3 regions of the Thauera sp. GDN1 genome follow, and region 2 is predicted to be linked to each of the others. Evidence: predicted binding sites of a transcription regulator. Region 2 holds the regulator's gene; each other region holds the start of a gene.
The links. The regulator FNR, encoded in region 2, switches genes on or off when oxygen is low (the NO sensors DNR and NnrR bind a similar motif). The targets are predictions, from matches to a motif close to TTGANCTAGNTCAA.

Region 1 (4,074 bases), 1.7 Mb from region 2:
GCGAAGGAGAAAAGCGATGAAATACCTCTGCCTGATCTGTGCCGAGAAGGTGATGGAGCAGATGCCCCGCGCCGAGGCCGACGAGCACTTCGAGGAGTACCGTGCGTTTACCGACGCCATCCGCCAGAGCGGCCATTACCTCGGCTGCAACCGCCTGCTGCCCCCCGATGCCGCCACCACCGTCCGGGTGCGCAACGGCCGCGTTTCGGTCACCGACGGGCCGTGGGTCGAGACCAAGGACCAGCTCGGCGGCTACTACCTGATCGAGGCCCGGGACCTGAACGAGGCGATCCAGGTGGCGTCCCGCATCCCGGGGGCCAGGTTCGGCTGCGTCGAGGTGCGGCCGGTCGCGGAGGATCAGCGGACGCTGCAGGCGCTGGGGTTCGTTGCGCCGGAGGCCGCCCGTTGAATCGGCGAACCGGTGTCGATCTGGCGACTTGCCGATCGACCAGCAGGTGAACGCACCCGTTTCACCCACACCAAGGAGAGCCGTCATGGACACCCCATCCACCCTCGCACGCACCGAGACCGAGCTGCGCAGCCAACTGGAGGACTGGGCGCGCGCAGTTCGCGCCAAGGACATCGAGCGCATCTTCGCCCATTACGCGCCGGACATCGTCGCCTTCGATGCCATCGCGCAACTGCAGTTCAAGGGCGCGGACGCCTACCGCAAGCATTGGGAAACCTGCATGACGATGTGTCCCGGGCCGATGATCTTCGAGCTCCACGAGCTCCAGATCACGGCAGGCGAGGAGCTCGCCTTCGTCCACGGCCTCAACCGCTGTGGCGGCACGGGACCGGACGGCAAGGAGATGTCGGGCTGGATGCGCATGACCGTCTGTCTTCGGAAGCAGTACGGCACCTGGCGGGTCGTGCATGAGCACTTCTCCGCCCCGTTCGATCCGCAGAGCGACAAGGCGCTGTGGCTGGAGCCCTGACACCCTCCAACCAGACAGGAAAGGAGAGACCATGCACAAGAACACGATCTGCCTCTGGTTCGACAGGGATGCCGAGGAGGCTGCCCGCTTCTACGCCGCGACCTTTCCCGACAGCGGCGTGACGGCCGTCCATCGCGCACCCGCCGATTACCCGTCCGGCAAGGCCGGTGACGTGCTGACGGTGCTGTTCACGGTCGCGGGCATTCCCTGCCTGGGGCTCAACGGTGGCCCGGCGTTCCCGCACACCGAGGCCTTTTCGTTCCAGATCGCGACCGACGACCAGGACGAGACCGACCGCTACTGGAACGCGATCGTCGGCAACGGCGGTGCAGAGAGCGCCTGCGGCTGGTGCAAGGACAGGTGGGGCGTTTCCTGGCAGATTACTCCGCGCGTGCTGACCGAGGCGCTGGCGGCAGGCGGCGAGGAGGCCAGGCGCGCCTTCGAGGCCATGATGACGATGCGCAAGATCGACGTCGCCGCCATCGAGGTGGCGCGGCGGGGCTGAGCGCGGTGGTCGGTTCGAACCGCATCGAGGTCGACTACATGCGCATTCCGCTGAAGCACGCGTGTTCCTGCCGGCCGTGCCGATGATGCTGGTCGAGAAAGCGCTGGATTCATGTCGGGGAACCGGCCTGGCTGCTGCCGGTGCCTGCCGAGCTTGTCCCCAGTCGATGGGGACAGAGGTGTGGGAGAGCTTGTGGATAAGTTCGCCAACCCCTTGCGGGACTGGCCGATTCGGCAGTTGCCCAATATTTGAGCGATGCCCCGTTCTTCAAGGGGTATGCGGCTCGATGGCGAACTTGCTTGCCTTCGAGCCCCGGAACGCTCAGCTCCCGTTTCGCCACGGCAGGGGCGGCGCCACGAGTCGCGGCGCCTGGCCATCGCCGACCGTTCCGAATCGTGGGGCGCCCTGTTCCCAATCGGCCTGCGCCTGCGCGATGCCGGCCTTGTCGAAACCGACGAAGTTCCACCACATCAACACCGGCTGCTCGAACGGCTGGCCGCCCAGGAGCAGGGCACGGGAGCCTGCGCTCAGCGCGATGTGCAGTTCGCGCCGTCCCCTTCCGAGGTAGGCGAGCTCGTCGGCAAGGATGGTCTCTCCGTCGATCATCGCATCGCCTACGAGCGGCATCAGCCCGTACTCGAAATCCGCATCAAGGGTGAGCGTGAGCTCGCTCGCCTCGTCGCAGGCGATGTCGATGCCGACCAGCGGGGAATGCACGCGCGCTGGCGAGGCCCGCTGGCCGTGGCGACCGGCGAGCAGGGTCAGCTCGGCGCCGCCTTCGCGCCATTGGGGAAGCTCGGGGTAGTGGTGGAAGGCGGGTTCGCAATCCTTGTGCTCCGGGGGCAGGGCGATCCAGAGCTGCGCTGCGTGAAGCCGCTCGCCGTCGCGCAGCGAGTCCTCGGCATGGGCGATGCCATGTCCGGCGGTCATCAGGTTGACCTGGCCAGGGCGGATGATCTGCTGGTTGCCGAGGCTGTCGCGATGCAGGACCTCGCCCTCGATCAGCCAGGTGAAGGTCTGCAGGCCGATGTGCGGATGCGCGCCGACATGCATGCCCTTGCCGGGCTCGAATTGCACCGGGCCGGCATGGTCGAGGAAGCACCAGGCCCCGATCGTCCGCTGCTGGCGGTTCGGGAGGGTACGGCGGACGAGCATGCCGTCGCCCAGGTCGGCGCTGCGGGGCTGGATGCGTACGGGTGGAGTCATGATCGATGTCCTCGAGAGACGTTCTGGCGCGGGGGGCTGAGGGAATTCTAGTCGCCGAAGTCTGGCGGCCCCGCGATTCCGCTGCAGCGCTTGCGGCCGATTGATTCGCTTCAATTAGATAATTATCAATAGATGATGCTCGTCGGCGGACTAGGATGAAACCGGGATTCAAGCGGTCGGAGGGCTAAATGGATACCACGCGAAGCGGATGGCGCAAGGTGCTTGGTGGCGTGCTGATGGTGGCGGCGAGCACGCTTGCCGTCGCGGCGGTCGAGCCGGGGGCTACAGGTGTTGCGCCGATGCCTGCAGGCAAGGCAGCGTCGAAGAGCACCGCAGATCACAGCCGGTTCAAGGAGTTGCAGGGGCCGTTCAAGACCGGGGAGGACGTGACGAGGGCGTGTCTGTCCTGTCACACCGAGGCGGCGCGCCAGGTGATGGCGACGCGGCACTGGACGTGGGAATACGTGAACCCCGATACCGGTCAGAAGCTCGGCAAGAAGACCATGCTCAACGGCTTCTGCATCGGTGACCGTTCGAACGAAGCCTTCTGCCAGTCCTGTCACATCGGCTATGGCTGGAAGGATGCAAGCTTCGACTTCACTGCCGAGGACAAGGTCGACTGCCTCGCCTGTCACAACACCGGCGACTATCGCAAGCTCGCCGGCCTCGCCGGTCATCCGCCGTACCAGCGCATGGAGTTTCCGGCCAAGTCCGGAAAGTTCGTCGAGGCCACCGACCTCGCAAAGGTGGCGCAGAGCGTCGGCGCGACCTCGCGCCGCACCTGCGGCACCTGCCATTACTTCGGCGGTGGGGGCGACGGCGTCAAGCACGGCGACCTCGATACCTCGCTCAACAAGCCCAGCCGTGAACTCGATGTCCACATGGCGGCCGAGGGGCTCAACTTCACCTGCGCGACCTGCCACAAGACCGATCAGCACAAGGTCGCGGGCAGCCGGATCAGCATGACCGGCGCCGATCCGCATGGCGCGATCGTTCGCGGCGAGAAGACCGATCGTAATCCGGCGACGTGCCAGGCCTGCCATGGCGACCGGCCGCACGAGGGTGGTGCAGGACATGCGGCGCGCCTGAACGATCACGCCCGCACGCTGGCCTGCCAGACCTGCCACATCCCCGAGTTCGCGCGCGGTGGCGTGCCGACCAAGATGGGCTGGGACTGGTCGACCGCGGGCAAGCTGACCCCCGAGGGCAAGCCTTTCCAGCTCAAGGACGAGCATGACCACGTGATCTACGACAGCAAGAAGGGTGACTTCACGCTCGGCCAGAACGTCCGACCCGACTACGTGTGGTTCAACGGCAAGGTGACCTACACCCAGCCGGATACGAAGATCGACCCGAGCACGCGTGTCGCCATCAACACCTTCCACGGCACGCCGGGCGCAGCGGATTCGCGCATCTGGCCGGTCA
Region 2 (4,074 bases):
AGCCGATGAAGCCGACCGCCGCGCCGAGCGCGGTGTAGGTGCCGATGCGGCCGAGGTTGTAGGCCAGATGCAGCGGCCATTGCGGCTTGCCGCCCGGCGTCTGCACCTGCATGGTGAGCGCGCCGACGATGCCGCCGCACATCGACACGCAGTGCGTGCCGCCGAGCAGGCCGATCAGGAAGACGGCGAAGTAACCGGTTTCGGGCATGGGGAGACGGGCCAAGGCCGCCGGGAACGCGAGGCCGCCATTTTACGCCGCAGCGCGCGGCGGGTGCGGCGAATCGCCGCGCCCCCAGCCATCCGGTCGCCGGCCCTGCGCCTCAGATCACCCGCGAGTAGCGCGCGCGCTCGCGGTCGGCGCGCAGGTAGCGGTCGAACACCATGGCGATGCCGCGCACCAGCAGGCGACCGCCCGGCTGCACGCTGATCCAGTCGCCGTCGATCTTCACCAGGCCGGCCTTCTCCATCTCGGCGAGGTCGGCGAGTTCGTCGGCGAAATACTCGCGGAAGTTGATCAGGTGCGCGATCTCGATCGACTGCATCGAGAGCTCGAAATGGCACATCAGGGCCTGGATGATCGCGCGCCGCAGCAGGTCGTCGGCAGTGAGCTCGATGCCGCGCAGCACCGGCAGTTCGTCGCGGTCGAGCGCGTCGTAGTACTCGTCCAGGGTCTTGACGTTCTGCGCATACACCGGGCCGATCTTGCCGATCGCCGACACGCCGAAGGCGAGCAGGTCGCACTCGGCCTGGGTGGAGTAGCCCTGGAAGTTGCGATGCAGCCGGCCCTGGCGCTGGGCGATGGTGAGCTCGTCGTCGGGCTTGGCGAAGTGGTCCATGCCGATATAGACGTAGCCGGCCTCGGTGAGGCGGCGGATGCCGAGCTGCAGAAGCTGCAGCTTGGTGTCGGCGGTGGGCATGTCGCCGCTGTTGATGCGGCGCTGCGGCTTGAACAGCCCGGGCAGGTGCGCGTAGCTGTAGAGCGAGATGCGGTCGGGCGAGATCTCCAGCACCTGCTCGAGCGTGCGGTTGAAGCTGATCACGTTCTGTTTGGGCAGGCCGTAGATCAGGTCCATGCTCACCGACTTGAAGCCGGTGGCGCGCGCGGCGTCGATCACGAGCTTGGTCTCGTCGAAGCTCTGGATGCGGTTGACCGCGGCCTGCACGTCCTCGGCGAAGTCCTGCACGCCGACGCTCATGCGGTTGAAGCCGAGATCGGCGAGCAGCTTGACGGTGTCGAAATCGACCTTGCGCGGATCGACCTCGATCGAATACTCGCCGTTGGGCACCAGCGTGAAGTGCTCGCGCACCGCGGCCATCAGCTCGCGCATCTCGTCGTGCGACAGGAAGGTCGGGGTGCCGCCACCGAGGTGGAGCTGGGTCACCTGCCGGCTGCCCTCGAGGCAGGCGGCCTGCATCGCGATCTCTTTCGCCAGGTATTTCAGATACTTGGCCGAGCGCCCGTGATCCTTGGTGATGATCTTGTTGCAGGCGCAGTAATAGCAGATCGTGTTACAAAACGGGATGTGGAAGTATAATGAGAGCGGTTTGCTCACGCCGCCCACGGCCCTTTTGGCGAGCCAGGACTTGAGCGCCTCGGCGTTGAAGGCCTCGACGAAGCGATCTGCCGTCGGGTAGGAGGTGTACCGCGGTCCGTTGATGTCGAATCTACGGATCAGTTGCGGATCGAAGATGAGTTCGTTCTGACTTTTCATGATCTTGCTGCTGCAGGGTGTGCCGAACAATGGCAGACCAGCGCAATTTTTTGGTTGACGTGGGTCAACGAGCTTGATCTGAAGATCCACTCGTGCCCGAATCGGTGTCTTTTGTCGGGGAAGCAGGATTATCGTGCAGATGAGGGCGACCGTGCCAATTACCGTGAATGGGCTCAAGACCGCCTGTTCGCAGTGCAACCTCGTCGAGCTGTGCCTGCCCTTCGGCATGTCGGACAGCGAGCTGAGCCGCCTCGATGAACTGGTGGGCGCGCGCCGCAAGGTCAAGCGCCAGCAGAACCTCTACCGCGCCGGCGACAGCTTCGAGGCGATCTACGCCATCCGTGCCGGCTCCTTCAAGACCGACGTGCTGCTCGAGGATGGGCGCGAGCAGGTCACCGGCTTCCAGATGACCGGCGAGATCCTCGGGCTGGACGGCATCAGCACCGAGACGCACAGCTGCAACGCGGTGGCGCTGGAAGACAGCGAGGTGTGCGTGATCGCCTACGACAAGCTCGAGCAGCTCTCGCACCAGATCGAGGGCCTGCAGCTGCAGTTCCACAAGGTGATGAGCCGCGAGATCGTGCGCGACCACGGCGTGATGATGCTGCTCGGCTCGATGCGCGCCGAGGAGCGCCTGGCTGCCTTCCTGCTGAACATGTCGCAGCGTTTCAACGCCCGCGGGTTCTCGTCGCAGGAGTTCAACCTGCGCATGACCCGGGAGGAGATCGGCTCCTACCTCGGGCTCAAGCTCGAGACCGTGTCGCGCGCCTTCTCGCGCTTCCAGGAAGACGGGCTGATCTCGGTGCAGCAGAAGCACGTCCTGCTGCTCGACCCGGCCGGACTCAAGCGCCTCATCCAGCACCAGCAGGGCGTGCGCTGACCGCCGCCCGCCGCCGGATTCAGGCGAGGAATCCGGCCAGATTCTTGGTGAGGGCGACCGACACGATCCAGCCATAGACCATCAGCGCGGTGACGAAGGCGGTGACGCGGATGCCCACCGTCGGCCCGCGCTTGAGCGCGACGGTGCCGAGCAGGATGTAGGCGAGCAGGCCGGCAACCTTGGCCGTCACCCAGTCGGCGGCGAACGGGTACTGCTGGATCATCACCGCGAGGGTGATGGCCGACAGCAGCAGCAGGCTGTCGACGACGTGCGGCAGCACCCGGGTCAGCCGGTGGCGCAGCAGCGGACTGCCGGTGATCATCCACAGCCCGCGTAGCAGGAAACCGGTCGCACTGAGGACGACACAGGTGACATGCAGATGTTTGATCGCGAAATACATCCCTTCTCCTTCCGATAGCCGGCCACAGAGCCGGAAACAGCCGGCAACGCACCGGCTGGACTAGAATTGCGACGCCTTACGGAGAGTCTTTCGATGCCCCCTCATTCCCAGCTCGACATCCCGTCCCTGCTGCACCGGATCCCGCTGTTCAGCGAACTGTCGGACGCGGACATCCAGCTCGTCGCACGCTACACGCGTGACCGCCACGTCGCCCGCGGCGAGGTGCTGTTCCAGCGCGGCGACCAGCCGCACGGCTTTTACTTCGTCGTCTCGGGCCAGGTCAAGCTCGCATTCTCGTCGGCGCAGGGAACCGAGAAGGTGGTGGAGATCATCGGCCCGATGCAGAGCTTCGGCGAGGCGGTGATGTTCATGAACCACCCCTACCCGGTTTTCGCCGAGGCCCTGACCGACACCGTGCTCGTGCATGTCGGCCAGCAGGTGGTGACCGACCTGATCGACCAGGACTCCACCTTCGCCCACAAGCTGCTGGCAGGCATGGCGATCCGCCTGCACGGTCTGATCCAGGACGTCGAGACCTATTCGCTGCGCTCGAGCATGCAGCGCGTGATCGGCTACCTGCTGCAGGTCGCCGACAGCGACACGCCCAGCGAGATCGCCCTGCCCACCAGCAAGCAGGTGATCGCGTCCCGGCTCAACCTGACGCCGGAAACCCTGTCGCGCATCTTCCACGACCTCAGCGAGGCCGGCCTGATCAGCGTCCATGGCAAGCGCATCACGCTGCACGATCCGCAGCGCCTGTCGCGCTACAACGCCTGAGACCACACCCGGCCTGCGATCCGCGACGCCGGTCCCTCAGTTCAGCACGCAGGGCACACCCGGCACGGCGACCTCGACCTGACGCCAGCCGAGCTCGCGCTCGGCGAGGTCGGCGAGCGCCGATGCCGCGGACGGCTCGCCATGCACGACGAAGGTGCGTCGCGGCGGATTCCTGAACCCACGCAGCCAGTTCAGCAAGGCGGGCTGGTCGGCATGCGCCGACAGGCCGCCGATGGTGTGGATGCGCGCCCGCACCGGAATGCGCTCGCGGAACAGGGTGACCTGGCGCGCCCCATCGACCAGCC
Region 3 (4,074 bases), 1.7 Mb from region 2:
CCGAGGCGCCGACGATGGCGACGAATTCGCCGGGAAAGATCTGCAGGTCGATGCCGTGCAGAACCCGGGTCTCGACCTCGCCATTGAGGAAGCTGCGGGTGATGCCCGCGAGCTCGATCAGCGGTGTGCTCGCGCCCGGCATGTCGGCGCGGTCCTGCGCCGAACTCGCGCTCACGGCGCGCGCGCTTGGTGCCGCGTCGGGTCCGTGCGCGTTGGCGTTGCCGTCGAAGGGGGGCGGGAGGGTGTCCAGCTTCATAGCCGCGGCGTCATCTGCGGCCGGCCGTTGCCGCTGCCCACGACCAGGCCGGAGACCACACGCTCGCCTTCTGCCAGGCCCGACAGCACCTGGGCCTGGACGCGATTGGAGACGCCGAGCTCGACCTTGCGCTCCTCCACGCCTCCGCGGCCGTCGTCCACCTTCACCGTGCCCTGGCGCGTTGCCCCGCCTGCTGCCGCGCCCGAGCCGCGGCCCTGGCCACCCTGGCCCGTGCCGCGGCTCGCGCCTGTGCCGCTGCCGCCAGCGCTCCCCGCCGTCGCCGGGGCAGCCGACTGCGGCGTGCGTTGCGCACCCTGGGCGAGCGCGGCCATCGGCACCAGCAGCACGTCCTGCGCCTGGGCAACGATGAAGAACACCTGCGCGGTCATCTGCGTCATCAGCCGGCCGTCCGGATTGGGCACGTCGAAGAGCGCGTTGTAGAGCACCACGTTGTTGGTCACCGTCGGCGTGGGTTCGATCTTCTCCAGCCGGCCCTCCCAGCGCTTGCCGTTGCCGCCCAGGGTGGTGAAGTAGGCGTCCATGCCGAGCTTCAGGCGGCTGACGTCGGCCTCCGAGACCTGGGTCTGCACCGTCATCGTCGTCAGGTCGGCGATGCGCATCACCACCGGCGCCTGCTGGTTGGTGTTCAGGGTCTGGCCCTGGCGCGCGGTGATCGACACCACGGTGCCGGTCATCGGCGACAGGATGCGCGCGTACTGCAGGTTGGCCTCGTCGGCACGCAGGGTGGATTCGATCTGCTCGATCTGCGCGCGCAGGGCGTCGAGCTGGGCGTCGGCGGACTGCGCCGAGGCCTCGGCCGTCTGCAGGCTCTCCTTGGTGGTGGCGTCCTCGGCCATCAGCGCGCGCTGGCGGCGCAACTGGATCTGCGCCAGCGTGAGCTGGGCCTCGCGATCCTTGAGCTGGGCGCGCAGGTTCTTCAGTTGCGCGCGCGAGGCATCGACGCGGGCCAGGTAAACGGTGGGGTCGATGTCGGCGAGCAGGTCGCCGGCCTTCACCGTGTCGCCGACCTCGACGTGGATCTTGCGCAGCTGCCCGGAGACCTGGGCGCCGACATCGACGTAGTCGCGCGGCTGCAGTGTGCCGGTCGCGGTGACCACGTCCTCGACGTCGCCGCGCTGCACGGCGGAGAACTGATAGCCGCCGTTCGGGTCGCGGCTGCCGAAAAGCTTTGGCCAGGCATACCAGCCGCCGGCGAGCAGGGCGGGAACGAGGATCAGCAGACTGCGCCGGCCCCAGTTCGGGCGCGCCGGTCTGCGCGGGGGAGGGGTGGTGTTCATGAGCTTCCTGGTGGCTGCTGCCCGGGCGGCAGCGCCGATTGATCTGCGGACTCAAGAATAGCGGCTTCGGCCGCGGCGGCGTTGTATCGGAATGCAGCATGCAATCGACTCGGGCGCCCGACAGGAGACTGCGATGCCTCGGCTTGGTTCAGCCTGGATAGTGGTAAACGTTGACCTTGGTCAATATTTACCGCCTTTAGACGACGTCTAATTCATGCCGGAGGCGAGGAGAAATACAAGGCCTGCCGCGGCACACAGGACCGCCAGGCCGCTGAACATATTTCGCTGAGCAAGCAAGGAGAAGCGTCATGACGAAGATGAAGGTGCTGGGTGTCGCGGTTGCACTGGCCGTTGCCGGAAGTGCGTGGGCGGCCACGGTGCGTGATGAGCCGATTCAGCCGATCGAGGCGGCGCAGGTGTCCGATCCGGGCAAGGTCGAACTGGGCAAGAAGCTGTGGTTCGAGCCGCGCCTGTCGATGTCGGGGATCATTTCCTGCAACAGCTGCCACAACCTGTCGATGGGCGGCACCGACAACCTGAAGACCTCCATCGGCCACGGCTGGAAGGCCGGCCCGGTGAATTCGCCGACGGTGTTCAACTCCAGCCTCGCGATCGCCCAGTTCTGGGACGGCCGGGCGGCCGACCTCAAGGAGCAGGCCGGCGGCCCGATCCAGGCCGGCGTCGAGATGAACATGCCGCACACCCTGGCGGTCGGCATCCTGCAGTCGATCCCGGGCTACGTCGCCGAGTTCAAGGCGGTCTATGGCAAGGACAAGATCGACATCGACATGATCACCGACTCGATCGCCGAGTTCGAGAAGACCCTGGTCACGCCCAACGCGCGCTTCGACAAGTGGTTGAAGGGCGACGACAAGGTGCTGACCGAGAAGGAGCTCGCCGGCTACACCCTGTTCAAGGAGAGCGGCTGCGTGGCCTGCCACAATGGCCCGGCGGCCGGCGGTACCTCCTTCCAGCGCATGGGCGTGGTCGAGCCGTACAAGAGCAGCTCGCCCGCCGAAGGCCGCTCTGCGGTGACCGGCGTCGATGCCGACCGCTTCAACTTCAAGGTGCCGACGCTGCGCAACGTCGAGCTGAGCTATCCGTACTTCCACGACGGCGAGGCGAAGACGCTCGAGGAAGCGGTGGACATCATGGGGCGCCTGCAACTCGGCCGCACCTACAGCAAGGACGAGATAGGCAGCATCGTCGCCTTCCTGAAGACGCTGACCGGCGAACTGCCGCAGATCGCAATGCCGCACCTGCCGCCGTCCAGCAACGACACCCCGCGTCCTGAACCCTTCAAGTAAGCGCTTTCGGGGGATACCACGCGCATGCGCCGCCGTCCGGTGGCGCGTGCCGTGGCATGCACTGCGACGAAAGTCTATTGACGTCGGGGCTGGACCGGGTCCAGCATTCGGACATGGACCAGATGAATCCCACGTTCGATGCCCCTGCTGCCGTGCCGACTGCCATGAAAGCCTATTCCTCCGCCGATGCGATCGCCTGTCTGCGCAGTGCGGGCGTGCCCGTCACCCACCAGCGCATCGAGATCGCCCGTGTGCTGTTTTCGGCACCGGTGCACCTGTCCGCCGACCAGATCTGGGCCAACGTGCGCGAGCATTCGCCGGACGTGTCGCGGGCGACGGTCTACAACACGCTGCGCCTGTTCAGCGAGAAGCATCTGGTACGCGAACTCTTCGTGGATCCGCAACGCATCGTGTACGACTCCACCACCTCGCCCCACTTCCATCTCTACAACATGGACACCGGCGAGGTCCGCGACCTGGCCGACGACGAGTTGCGCATCCTCGGCACGCCCCGCCTGCCGGAGGGCACCATGCTGCAGGAGATCGACGTGATCGTGCGCGTGCGCAACCGGCAGGACTGACCCGCCCGCGGCGCCGGCAAGCGGCGCCGGGGTCACGAACGAAGAGGGCGCTGCACCGTTGCAGCGCCCTCTTCGTTTTCGTCAGGCGCCTCGGCGCCTCACTGCGTGGTTTCGGGCACGGTCACGAAGCCCATCTTCTCGATGCCGGCGGTGCGCGCCTTGGACATCACGTCGGCGATGGTCTCGTAGCGGGTGTTGCGATCCGCGCGCAGGTGCAGCTCGGGTTGCGGCAGCTTTGCCGCGGCTGCGGCCAGGCGGGCCGGCAGCGCCACCGCATCCACGCCCTCGTCGTTCCAGTAGATGCGGCCCTCGCTGTCGATCGACACCGACACCGTCTCGGGTTTTTCCTGGGTGGGATTGCTCGAGGCCTGCGGCAGGTCGATCTTGACCGAATGCGTCAGCAGCGGCGCGGTGATCATGAACACGATCAGCAGCACCAGCATGACGTCGATCAGCGGGACCATGTTGATCTCGCTCTGCAGGGGGCGCGCGTCGCCCTGGTTGAATCCGCCGAAGGCCATCACGCCGCTCCGTGGCTGCCGGCAGGGCTGCTGCGCGCGACGCGGAGCGCGGCCTCGTGCTGACCGGCGGTGCGCGGGGTCACCGCGGCGATGCGGGCACCGGTCGAGAAC

Region 1: CKCBHOJB_RS06120 (tetrathionate reductase family octaheme c-type cytochrome) is a predicted target of FNR. The motif match lies at 2,750-2,763, and genes of this name have one in related genera.
Region 3: CKCBHOJB_RS04130 (cytochrome-c peroxidase) is a predicted target of FNR. The motif match lies at 1,725-1,738, and genes of this name have one in related genera.

Annotation. Positions count from the first base shown of each region.
Region 1 covers NZ_CP097870.1:1,347,832-1,351,905, forward strand. The annotation lists gene CKCBHOJB_RS06100 (YciI family protein) at 17-409, shown strand; gene CKCBHOJB_RS06105 (nuclear transport factor 2 family protein) at 495-938, shown strand; gene CKCBHOJB_RS06110 (VOC family protein) at 970-1,443, shown strand; gene CKCBHOJB_RS06115 (pirin family protein) at 1,765-2,649, opposite strand; gene CKCBHOJB_RS06120 (tetrathionate reductase family octaheme c-type cytochrome) at 2,838-4,074, shown strand, end outside.
Region 2 covers NZ_CP097870.1:3,095,503-3,099,576, forward strand. The annotation lists gene CKCBHOJB_RS14210 (sulfite exporter TauE/SafE family protein) at 1-208, opposite strand, end outside; gene hemN (oxygen-independent coproporphyrinogen III oxidase) at 321-1,712, opposite strand; gene fnr (fumarate/nitrate reduction transcriptional regulator Fnr) at 1,852-2,592, shown strand; gene CKCBHOJB_RS14225 (SirB2 family protein) at 2,612-2,992, opposite strand; gene CKCBHOJB_RS14230 (Crp/Fnr family transcriptional regulator) at 3,086-3,769, shown strand; gene CKCBHOJB_RS14235 (MBL fold metallo-hydrolase) at 3,806-4,074, opposite strand, start outside.
Region 3 covers NZ_CP097870.1:914,722-918,795, forward strand. The annotation lists gene CKCBHOJB_RS04120 (MacB family efflux pump subunit) at 1-142, opposite strand, end outside; gene CKCBHOJB_RS04125 (efflux RND transporter periplasmic adaptor subunit) at 253-1,554, opposite strand; gene CKCBHOJB_RS04130 (cytochrome-c peroxidase) at 1,863-2,861, shown strand; gene CKCBHOJB_RS04135 (Fur family transcriptional regulator) at 3,026-3,442, shown strand; gene CKCBHOJB_RS04140 (biopolymer transporter ExbD) at 3,541-3,963, opposite strand; gene CKCBHOJB_RS04145 (MotA/TolQ/ExbB proton channel family protein) at 3,963-4,074, opposite strand, start outside.